One region of the Arthrobacter sp. PAMC25284 genome, then DNA from elsewhere that is predicted to be linked to it. Evidence: riboswitches for the same ligand, from Rfam matches in the RefSeq annotation. Region 1 holds a riboswitch; the other holds the start of a gene.
The links. A riboswitch is a leader RNA that binds a small molecule or an ion and turns the genes downstream of it on or off. The one in region 1 is predicted to bind thiamine pyrophosphate.
Positions count from the first base shown of each region.

Region 1 (5,754 bases):
GCACGGGCAGGATCAGGGTTTCGCCGTTCTTACCGCCGCGCCAGTCGCCCATTCCGGGGCCGCCGTTGGTGGCGTGCCGGTGCGGGGCGTGGTGGTAGTCGAGCAGGGTGGTGGTTTGCGGGTCGACACGGAGGATGACGTCGCCGCCGTTACCGCCGTTGCCGCCATCGGGTCCGCCGAGCGGCTTGAACTTCTCGCGGTGGACGGAAACACAGCCGTGGCCGCCGGTACCGCCGGATACGTGCAGTACTACCCGGTCTACAAAGCTCGCCACGTGGATCTCCTCAGTGCTGTTCCCCGGACCCACACGAGGCCCAAGATGATTCTAATGCGGTTAAAACACCGGTGGAGCGGACCTAATGGCCCGCCCCACCGATTTGAAAACTATGTACTACTCTGCCGCTGCTGCAGCCACGATGTTGACAACGCGGCGGCCGCGGCGGGTGCCGAACTCGACAGCGCCGGGGGTCAGTGCGAACAGGGTGTCATCCCCGCCGCGGCCAACGCCTGCACCGGGGTGGAAGTGGGTGCCGCGCTGGCGGACGATGATCTCGCCTGCGGAGACTACCTGACCGCCGAAGCGCTTGACGCCGAGGTACTGGGCGTTGGAGTCACGACCGTTGCGAGTGGAACTCGCGCCTTTTTTATGTGCCATTTGAAATGCCTGCCTTTAAATTCTGGGGAATCTGCTGAAAACCTGAACAGTAACGGTTGGTTACTTGATACCGGTGATCTTGACCTTGGTCAATTCCTGACGGTGACCCTGGCGCTTCTTGTAGCCGGTCTTGTTCTTGAACTTCTGGATCACAATCTTCGGACCACGGAGGTCCTCAAGGATCTCAGCCGTAACCGTTACCTTGGCCAGGTCCGCGGCAGCGGACGTGACCTTGTCGCCGTCAACCAAAAGCAGTGCGGGCAGCTCAAATGTGCTGCCGGCTCCACCGGGGACGCGGTTCAGGGTAACGAAGTCTCCAACGGAAACCTTCTCTTGGCGGCCGCCTGCGCGGACAATCGCGTACACCACTGGGGAACTCACTTCTCTCGACGTTTATTACTAGATTTGCGTGCGGAACCCCGGTCCAAGGAAATTGGCCTGGCTCACGCTGTGCCTCAACGCCGGTGGATTCCCCGGGGGAACCCATGAGCTATCCCCGGAATAATCACACTCGCGTGGCGAATGAATCATTCTCAGGGTCATAACCCAAGTGTTGGCGTAAGCACCGAAGATCCAGAATACGCTAATTTTGCCTTCGGCCGCAAATGAGGCTGGTTCGGGATGGAAGTACGTGGTAAGCGCCACACTGCTTCCGCAGGGTGGTGCCGCGGCGACTTCCCGAACCGTGCCCGTCCATCCTACCGGCTGCACGGGCACTTGTGGTTCAGCCGTGGGTTCTCGGCGCGTCGAAGAATTCCAGCTCATAGCGGGAGGACTCAGCGAAGGCCCGCGTCATCGCGTCCCGCTCCGTGCGGGAGGCGTACTGCGCGGCCGTGTCGGCGTAGGCGATGGCCTGCCGGGTCGAGGCGGCAAATTCCTCATCGGCGTAGGTACGCAGCCAGTCCGCGTAGGGGTGGCCCGCCGGCGCCCCGGCGTCGAGGAACCGGGCATGCAAGGTGGCGCCGACTTCGGCGTAGAGCCAGAAGCACGGCAGGACTGCGGCGACCAGCACCCCGTAACTGCCCGTAACCGAGGCAGCCAGCAGATGGTCCACGTAGGACTTGGTCACCGGTCCCGGCGCCGACGCCGTCGGCCGGGTACTGAGCCAGGTCCGGTGCAGCTCGGATTCGACTTCCAGGCACTGCTGCGAGGAACGTGCCCAGAACAGCTGTTCGGCTTCCGTGGGCGCCAGGGCGGAGACCCTGGCCAGGACACGGGAGTAGCCGTTCAGGTAGATGGCGTCCTGGGCGAGGTAATAGGCGAACTCTTTCTCGGGCAGGGTTCCGTCGCTCAGTCCCCGGATGAAGTCGAGGCCGTAGATGGCCTCGAGGTCGTCGGTGGCTCCGGCCCGGAGGTGCGCGGCGAATTCGCCGGCAACCGGTGTCTGCTGCAGGTGGTGGAAATGGTGGACCGGTCCGTTGCCGGAGCCGACGTCGAGCGAGCCCGCTGTCCGCAGAGCTCCCTGCAGCCATGGCTTCACCTCGCGCAGCGCCGCCTCCCAGTCACCCACCCGGACCTGCACGGTGGCCAATGCCGAGGAGAGGGAGCAGCCGGTACCGTGGCTGTTGCGTGTAGCCACGCGGTCCCCCTGCACCTCGATGGTTTCCTGGCCGAGCACTCCCCCGGTGTTGATGAGCGCGTCCGGGCAACTGCCGGCGTCGCTGCCTGCCAGATGGCCGCCTTTGACCAGGACGGTGGTTTCAGTCCGTGCGGCCAGCCGCTTCCCCTGGGCCAGGGCCTCGGCCCAGTCCGCGGCGACCGGTTCATTCAGGAGGATGGCCAGCTCAGCGAGGTTTGGGGTGATCAGGTCGGCGAGGGGCAGCAGGGCCTGCAGTGCGGCCTCTGCGGTGTCCTGCAGCAGCCGGTCGCCACTCGTGGCCACCATGACCGGGTCCAGCACGACGATGGCGGGGTTGGTCCGTTCGAGCCAGGCGTGGACCGCCCCGATCACCGCAGCGTCTGCCAGCATGCCGATTTTGACGGCGTCGATGCGGATGTCGTCGCTGATCGCATCCAGCTGGGCGGTGAGGAAGTCCGCCGGCGGGATGTGGACGGCCCGCACGCCCCGGGTATTCTGCGCGGTGAGGGCGGTGATGGCAGCCATGCCGTAGCCGCTGTGCGCGGCGATGCTCTTCAGGTCGGCTTGAACCCCGGCTCCGCCGGAGGGGTCCGAGCCGGCGATCGTCAGCACACGGGGAATCCGGACCGGCGACGATGCCTGTGGCTGGTACGCGAGAAATGATGAGGACAAAAGGGACATCCCTTCGCCGGTGCTAACCGGACAGGTTCAACGGGTTTGGATCTCAGCCGGCCCGATGCGCGGCACCCCGTGTCAGGTGTCAGCCTAGCTCTCCCGGCGGTCCTGTCCTTAACCGGCCGCGGGTTCCGTCCGGCCCCGACGTATTGTTACGTCTGGACCGGGCGGAACCTGCGGCCGGTTGGCTGAGGACCTACAACTCGGACGCCGGGACTCCGACGCCGAGGATGATCGGCTCGTTACCGGCAGCCTTCACCGCAGCCGCAGCCGGGGCCTTGGCTTCGTGGACGGCGACGGCGGAGACCGGGGCGGAGACTTCGCGGTGTTCAACCGTGGTCTCGTTGGCTGCCCCCTGGGCGCGGCTGGCGCTCCGGTTGCGGCGGCCACGCCGGCTGCGGGGCGCTGCGTCGTCCGCGCCTGCGTCCGCGACGCCGGCCGGGGAATCCGTCCCAACGCGCGGAGCCGAAACCTCGGGTGACCGGAGTGCTGCCGGTGCCGATGCAGACCCGGCGCCATCCTGTTCGCCTTCGCCCAGGTGCGCGAACGCTTCAGTGAGCAGGTCCAGGGTCAGGGCCGGAGCCTGGGATTCCTGATCATGCTCAACGAACGGCAGGACCACCTGTTCGCCGCCGAACGTCAGGACGGCCCCGGTACGTCCCGCTGCCTCCTGGTCTTCGTCCAGCCGCCCCGTTGCTTCCGCACCGGTATCTGACCCGGTGTCGTTGTGGTGCGCCGCCGCAATCTCGTCGTCGTGCAGGTGCGCGGCATGCGCCGCGGCGGCGATGTTCGCCAGAGCCGCCCGGGTGGCTTCCGCCTTGGCGTGGCGTTCCGCCTCCGTCGGTTCGGGGTGCGCTGCTGCAGCCGGCGCGGCGGGCGCTGCCGGGTCCGACTCAGCGGTCCCCTGGCCACCGCGTCCACGACGGCGGCTCTTGCGTTCGGTCCGGACAGCCGGCTGGTTCTGGTTTTCGGTCCGCGGCACATAGTGCTCGGCGGCGACGGTGTTGGCGCGGCGGTGCTCGACCGGCTCGTCGTGGGTGACGATGCCGCGGCCGGCGCACGCTTCACACTGCTCGCCGAAGACTTCCAGCAGTCCGGTGCCCATGCGCTTGCGGGTCATCTGCACGAGTCCGAGCGAGGTCACCTCGGCGACCTGGTGCTTGGTGCGGTCCCGGCCCAGGCACTCCACCATGCGCCGCAGCACGAGGTCCCGGTTCGATTCCAGCACCATGTCGATGAAGTCGATCACGATGATGCCGCCGATGTCGCGGAGACGGAGCTGCCGGACGACCTCCTCGGCGGCTTCGAGGTTGTTCTTCGTGACGGTTTCCTCGAGGTTGCCGCCGCTGCCGGTGAACTTGCCGGTGTTGACGTCCACCACGGTCATGGCCTCGGTCCGGTCGATCACGAGGGATCCGCCGGACGGCAGGAAGACCTTCCGGTCCAGAGCCTTATGGATCTGCTCGTCGATGCGCCACGCCGAGAAAATGTCCGTGTCCTTGGTCCACTTTTCGAGCCGGCCGACGAGGTCCGGAGCGACGTAGGTGACATAAGCCTCAATGGTGTCCCAGGCTTCCTCGCCGGAGACGATCAGCTTGGTAAAGTCCTCGTTGAAGACGTCGCGGACCACCTTAATGGTCAGGTCCGGTTCTCCGTAGAGCAGTTCAGGGGCGAGGATCTTCGTCGATGCCGACTGGCCTTCGATACCCTCCCACTGCGCGCGGAGGCGGTTGATGTCGTGGGTCAGTTCTTCCTCGGACGCACCTTCGGCCGCGGTGCGGACGATGACGCCGGCGTCTTCCGGCAGGCGGTCCTTGAGGATGCGCTTGAGCCGGTTGCGCTCGACGTCGGGCAGCTTGCGGGAGATGCCGGTCATGGAACTGCCGGGCACGTAAACGAGGTACCGGCCGGGCAGCGAGATCTGGCTCGTCAGACGGGCGCCCTTGTGACCGACAGGGTCCTTGGTCACCTGGACCAGGACGGAGTCGCCGGACTTCAGCGCGTTCTCGATCCGGCGCTGCTTGCCTTCGAGGTTAACGGATTCCCAGTTCACCTCGCCGGCGTACAGGACGGCGTTGCGGCCGCGTCCGATGTCCACGAAGGCAGCTTCCATCGAGGGCAGCACGTTTTGGACTTTGCCGAGGTAGACGTTGCCGATCAGCGAATCCTGCTGGGTCTTGGAGACGAAGTGTTCGGCCAGGACGCCGTCTTCCATCACCCCGATCTGAATTCTGTCGTCGCGCTGGCGGACAATCATCTGCCGGTCAACGGATTCGCGGCGGGCAAGGAATTCCGCCTCGGTGATCACGGTACGGCGGCGGCCGGTGTCGCGGGATTCGCGGCGGCGCTGCTTCTTGGCCTCAAGCCTGGTGGAGCCCTTGAGCCCGGTAACACGGTTGTTGACCGGCGCCTCCGAGGCAGCCCGCGGGGCGCGGACCCGGGTCACGGTGTTGGGCGGGTCGTCGTCGCCCCCGCCGGTCAACTCGAGATCCTGGTCGCCGCGGCGGCGGCGGCGGCGGCGGCGCGAGGTCACGCCGTCCTCCAGCGTTCCCTCCTGTCCATCGTCCGTGTCGTCGTCGGGACCTTCGGCATCAGTTTCACTACCGCTGTCCCCGTCGGTGCGGGTGCGCCCGCGGCGCCCGCGGCTGCGCCGGCGGCGGCGGTTGTCGGCGTCGTCGTCGCCTGTGCCTTCCTCACCGTCTCCGGACTCCTCGTCCGCGGACTCCGCCGCGCCGGCCGGAGCCGGGCGGACTGCCGTGCTGAGGTCCGGGGGCCTGGAAGAGCATCGACGTCACGGCGGCCGGTTCGAGGAACAGCGACGGCGCGGCGGGTTCTGCCGGTTCTG
Region 1 covers NZ_CP080382.1:202,122-207,875, reverse strand. Annotated here, with positions in the region: gene obgE (GTPase ObgE) at 1-274, opposite strand, end outside; gene rpmA (50S ribosomal protein L27) at 392-655, opposite strand; gene rplU (50S ribosomal protein L21) at 716-1,024, opposite strand; gene KY499_RS00965 (bifunctional hydroxymethylpyrimidine kinase/phosphomethylpyrimidine kinase) at 1,380-2,915, opposite strand; TPP riboswitch at 2,898-2,995, opposite strand; partial or broken gene KY499_RS00960 (Rne/Rng family ribonuclease) at 3,106-5,754, opposite strand, start outside.

Region 2 (5,754 bases), 520 kb from region 1:
AGGCCCGCCAGGGCGGCGTCGATCTGGTCCGCGCTGAGGATAGCCGGGACTGCCATATCGTGCTCCTTCGCTCGCGCGCGGGCCGGTCCGTTGCCGGTCGCTACCGCCGGATTCTTCCGCCGGCCCGGTTATAGGAATTCGGCCCGGCCTTCCATCGCGGAGGACGCCAGGGCGTGTTCGCGGCGCGGGATCCGGCCGGCTGTTTTCGCCAGCCTACCGGCGATCACGGCGTGTTTGAAGGCCTCCCCCATCAGTACCGGATTCTGCGCACGGGTTACTGCCGTGGCCAGCAGGACGGCGTCGCAGCCGAGCTCCATGGCCAGGGCCGCGTCCGAGGCCGTACCGATCCCGGCGTCCAGGACGACCGGCACGGAGGCCCGCGAGACGATCAGCTCGATGTTGTGGGGGTTCAGGATCCCCAGGCCCGTGCCGATCGGCGATCCCAGCGGCATCACGGCGGCCGCGCCCAGGTTCTCCAGCCGCAGGGCCAGGACCGGATCATCGTTGGTGTAGGCGAAGACCTTGAAGCCCCGGGCCACCAGCTGTTCGGTCGCGTCGACCAATTCCACGGCGTCCGGGAGCAATGTGTGTTCATCGGCGATGACTTCGAGCTTGACCCAGTCCGTTTCCAGGGCCTCCCTGGCCAGTTCGGCGGTCAAGACCGCGTCCTTAGCCGTGAAACAGCCGGCGGTGTTGGGCAGCACCCTGATCTGGTGGTCCTGGAGCAGTTGGAACAGCGAGCCCGTCTCAGCGGGCGAGTAGCGGCGCATGGCGACGGTGGTCAGTTCCGTCCCGGAGGCCACGAGGGCAGCGCCGAGCCCGTCCAGGCTTGGCGCCCCGCCGGTTCCCATGATCAGGCGTGATCCCAGCCGGACGCCGTCGACGACGAAGGGGTCCCGGCTGGACTGCTCGAGCGGACCGGATGCGGGCTCCTGCGTTGCCTGCAGTGTGTTCATCGTGGTGTCCTTCATGCCGTTCATCCTCCCTGCACCGCGGTCACGAGTTCGACGTCGTCGCCGTCGGCGAGCGCCGTCCCATGCCATTGGCTGCGCGGTACCATTTCGGAATTCCGGGCGACGGCAACCCCGAGTTTCCGGCCGTCTGCGGACTGCCCGTCGTGGCCGATGTCGCGGCCGGTGAGCTGGCTGACCAGCGTGCTGACGGAGGCGCCGTCGGCGACGGTATGCTCCGTTCCGTTGAGTCTGATGTTCATGCTGTTTCCTTAGGTGTGCTCTTGAAAGTGGTGCGTTTGATTCCGGGCGGCCGTTACCGGGCCGTGGCCGCTGCCGGGCGGCGGGCCGTGGAAAACCGGTCCGGACGGAAGCGGCCCCAGCGCGGATCCGCCGTTCCATCCAGCAGCTCCCGGCAGATGGCCGCTGCTGCCGGGGTCAGGAGGACGCCGTGCCGGAAGAACCCGGTGGCGATGATCAGTCCCGCGATGTCACCGCCGTCTTCCCCGGCGTTCCGGTCCGCCACGCGGCCGAGCAGCGGGGCGTTGTCGGGGGTGCCCGGCCGGGCCCGCGCCGTGGCTTCGAGCAGTTCCAGCTCGGCCACCGCCGGCAGCAATTGCTGGGCGTCCCGCAACAGCTGGTAGACGCCGCCGGCAGAGACCGCGACGGCGCCGCTCCGGTTCGTCCCGCCGCCAGAGGCCTTCCCTGGGTTGCTTCCCGTGGCAGCGGCCGGTCCGTCCTCGCGCTGGGTCGCCCCGATCACTACGGTCCCGTCCTGCCGCGGCACAATGTACACCGGGACGCCGCGGACGAGGCCGCGCACCGTGGACGTCAGCAGCGGCCGGAGGTGGGCGGGGACCCGGAGCCGAAGGATGTCGCCGCAGACCGGGCGCAGCGGCAAGGTGAGTCCGGCCGGCAGCCCGCCCAGGTCCGGGGCGCCGAGTCCGTTGGCCACAATTGTCTCCCGGGCATGAATGACGCCGCCGCCGGCGAGGATGGCCCCGCCCACGCGGCCGTCATCCCACAGCAACCCGGCCGCGCGCCGGGGAATCGCCCGGCTGCGGCCGTCGGCGCCCAGCAGCTCCGCCAACCGGGTGAGCAGCCGGCGCGGGTCCACCTGGTGGTCCGCCGGGATCTCGAAGGCACAGGAAATCCCGGGGCTCAGCAGCGGCTCCCGGCCGCGCGCCGCACGGACGGTCAGGGGTTCCACCGTCAGGCCGCATGCCTGCTGGACGGACCGCAGGTCCGCGAGCGCCCTGCGGTCGGCGGCGTCGGCACCCAGCGCGAGGGTCGGCGTCGTCAGATATCCGGTCCCGGTATCCGTGCCTGCGCCGGATCCACTGTCTGCTGCTGCCGCACACTCCAGTCCGGCGGCGAAGTCGGGCCACAGCCGTGACGATTCGAGCATCAGCTCCAGGAGTGCTTCTTCCTGGTAGTGCAGTTCGCTGACCGGGGCGAGCATGCCGGCGGCGGCCCAGCTGGCCCCGGTGCCGGGAGCGTCGTCGATCAGCGCCACGGACCGGCCGGAGCGGCTGGCCGCCAGCGCGATTCCGTGGCCAATGACGCCGCCGCCGATCACAGCGACGTCGTACCGGGCCTCCGCCGCGGTGTCGCCGTCGGCGCCGTCACGGCCGGGTTTGTCGCGGCCGGGTCCACCGGTGCCGGTGCCGGAGGGTCTGTCCATAACGTGCATCCTTCCCTACGCCGGTACTAACCGGATCAGGTCAAGCGGTCGGCTCTGACGCCCTCTCAGCCCTGCAGCATGTGACTGCTGCTACTGGCTCCCGCGGTATGCGCCCAGTGTAGAACAACTATTGTGGTGCCATGCGCCCAGATGCTTCTTATGACTCAGCACCCCTCCAGACGGCACGCCTTTACCTGTGCACCGACGCCCGCCGGGACCGAGGTGACTTCGAGAGCTTCGTCGACGCCGCGTTTGCCGGCGGCGTGGACATCATCCAGCTCCGGGACAAGTCGCTGGAGGCGGCCGAGGAACTGGAGCTCCTTAGCGTCCTGGCCGCGGTGGCGCAGCGGCACGGCAAGCTCTGGGCGGTGAACGACCGGGCAGACGTCGCTTCGCTCTCGGGCGCCCCGGTCCTCCACGTCGGGCAGAAAGACCTCCCGCCAGGCGCCGCCCGGTCCTTGCTGGGCCCGGCGGCGGTGCTGGGACTTTCCACCCACAGCCCCCGTGAAGTCGATGCCGCGATCGCTGCCGCGCAGGGACCGGGAGCGCTGGACTACTTCTGTGTCGGCCCGGTCTGGGCCACGCCCACCAAACCGGGCCGCGCCGCCGTCGGACTCGATCTGGTGCGGTACGCCGCCGAAGCGGACCGGGCCCGCGATGCCGGCGGCCCCGCCGGTGGCATCATGCCGTGGTTCGCGATTGGCGGTATCGATCTGGGCAATGTGGAACAGGTGGCTGCTGCCGGCGCCCGGCGGATCGTGGTGGTCCGGGCCATCACCGACGCCGACGATCCCGCCCACGCTGCCAAGTCGCTGCTCGACGCACTGGACGCCGCCGCAGCCTGAGCCGCTGCCCGCCGCCGGGTGACGACGCCGGGTGAACGGCGCCCGGTGCCGGCGCCCGGTCCGAGACTAATCATGGATTTCGAGTTACGCTGATTTTCGTGTCCCATCATCGTCTGGCCCCAAGCATCCACCGGCAGAAAAACCAACTGGCGGCGGCGCTCTCAGAGCTGCGCAGCACGCTGGAACTCCCGGGGCCCGTTCCCCGAAGACGTGCTCCGGGACGCCGATACTGCGGTGGCCGAGCACAAAATGCCGGAGCTGGACCTCACCCATGTTGAGTTCGTCACCATCGACCCGGAGTCCTCCACCGACCTGGACCAGGCCCTGTTTATCGAACAGTCCGGTGCGGGCTACACGGTGCTGTACGCCATCGCCGACGTCCCCTCTTTCGTAACTCCGGACAGTGCGCTGGACGCGGAAACCCGCCGCCGCGGCCAGACGTTTTATACGCCCGACGGCCGGATCCCGCTGCACCCGGAAGTGATCAGCGAAGCAGCCGGCAGCCTGCTCCCGGACCAGCTGTGCTCGGCGTTCGTCTGGGAGTTTGAGCTCGACGCCGCCGCAGAGGTGAGTTCCGCACTGGTGCGCCGGGCACAGGTCCGCAGCCGCGCCAAGCTCAGCTACAAGGGCGTCCAGGCCGACCTCGATGCCGGTACCGCCCCGCCCGCGCTGCAACTGCTCCGCGAGGTCGGCATCAAGCGGGTGGAACTGGAGCGCCTCCGTGGCGGGGCCAGCCTGAACATGCCCGAGCAGGAGATTCAGCAACTGCCCGACGGTGGCTACCGGATCGTCGCGGCCCCGTCGCTGCCCGTGGAGGACTGGAACGCGCAGATGTCGCTCATGACGGGAATGGCCGCGGCACGGCTGATGCTCGACGGCAAGGTCGGCATCCTCCGCACCATGCCCGCCCCCGATGAGGGATCCTTACAGCACTTCCACCGTCAAACCCATGCCCTGGGCAAGCCCTGGGACGGGGAAATGAGCTACGGCGAGTACCTGCGGACCCTTGACCCGACGGATCCCCGGCAACTGGCGATCGTGCATTCGGCCGGCATGCTGTTCCGCGGCGCGGGCTACACCCCTTTTGACGGGTCCGAGCCAGAGGCCGACCTGCAGGCAGCCATCGGTACCGCCTACGCGCACGCCACCGCTCCGCTGCGGCGTCTCGTAGACCGGTTCGTCCTGGTGATCTGCGAGGCGCTGAGCAGCGGAACGGAGGTCCCTGCGTGGGCACGGGACGCACTGCCCTCATTGCCATCCATCATGGCGTCCTCCGACCAGCTGGCCGGACGGATGGAGCGGCTGGCGCTGGACACAGTTGAAGCGGCGCTGCTGGTGAACCATATCGGGCAGGAATTCGACGCCGTCGTCATCTCGGGCGCGAAGCCCGCCAGGAACGGCAACGGCGGCTCTAACGGCAAAGGCAACGGAAACGGCAACGGCAACGGCCCGTCCGGCGTCGTCCAGATCGCCGATCCGGCGGTGACTGCCCGGTGCCCGGGCGAGCTGGAATCGGGCACCGAGGTGCGGGTGCGCATCCTCTCCGCCGACATCGCCACCCGCGAGGTCCGGCTGGAGCTGGTGGACTGACTCCGGGGACTCCGGACGGTTTTCGACGGCCCCGTCGAGCTTCCCGGCCGCGTACGGCTAGACTGAAGAGGTAGATATGGATGCCCGGTCGTTGATTTCCAAGATTTTCGAATTCAACAAGCCCGCCCCTACGCGATCTTGAGATCCACCCGCTGGTCCCCAGTGCCAGCAATTAGATAGCCCGCGATCGGCTTCCACTGGAATTGCCTGCGCGCCTGAGCGTGCTCCGGAACGGCCAACCGGCCGGCCCCGTCGAGCAAGCCGCGCAGCCCAAAAGGAATAAGGAAACTCCCTGTGAGTGAATTGCACACGCACCAGCTTCTGACCGACGAGTCCGGAACGGAATCGATCGAGCCGGAAGAGACCATCATCTCGGACGAGAAGCCGCACGAGATTGCCGAGAAGACCTTCGCAGACTTCAAGGTCCGCGCCGACATCGTCGAGTCGCTCGCCGACGCCGGCATCACCCACCCCTTCCCGATCCAGGCCATGACACTGCCCGTCGCCTTGTCCGGCCACGACATCATCGGCCAGGCCAAGACGGGTACCGGCAAGACCCTGGGCTTCGGCATCCCCGCGCTGCAGCGCGTGATCGGCCGCGACGACGCCGGGTTCGACAAGCTCACGGTGCCGGGCGCCCCGCAGGCCCTCGTTATCGTGCCGACCCGTGAGCTTGCCGTGCAGG
Region 2 covers NZ_CP080382.1:3,565,198-3,570,951, reverse strand. Annotated here, with positions in the region: gene KY499_RS16520 (4a-hydroxytetrahydrobiopterin dehydratase) at 1-56, opposite strand, end outside; gene KY499_RS16515 (thiazole synthase) at 129-956, opposite strand; gene thiS (sulfur carrier protein ThiS) at 977-1,213, opposite strand; gene KY499_RS16505 (FAD-dependent oxidoreductase) at 1,267-2,634, opposite strand; TPP riboswitch at 2,630-2,748, opposite strand; gene thiE (thiamine phosphate synthase) at 2,775-3,479, shown strand; partial or broken gene KY499_RS16495 (RNB domain-containing ribonuclease) at 3,578-5,069, shown strand; gene KY499_RS16490 (DEAD/DEAH box helicase) at 5,364-5,754, shown strand, end outside.
Region 2: another riboswitch for thiamine pyrophosphate. It lies ahead of KY499_RS16505 (FAD-dependent oxidoreductase); the one in region 1 lies ahead of KY499_RS00965 (bifunctional hydroxymethylpyrimidine kinase/phosphomethylpyrimidine kinase).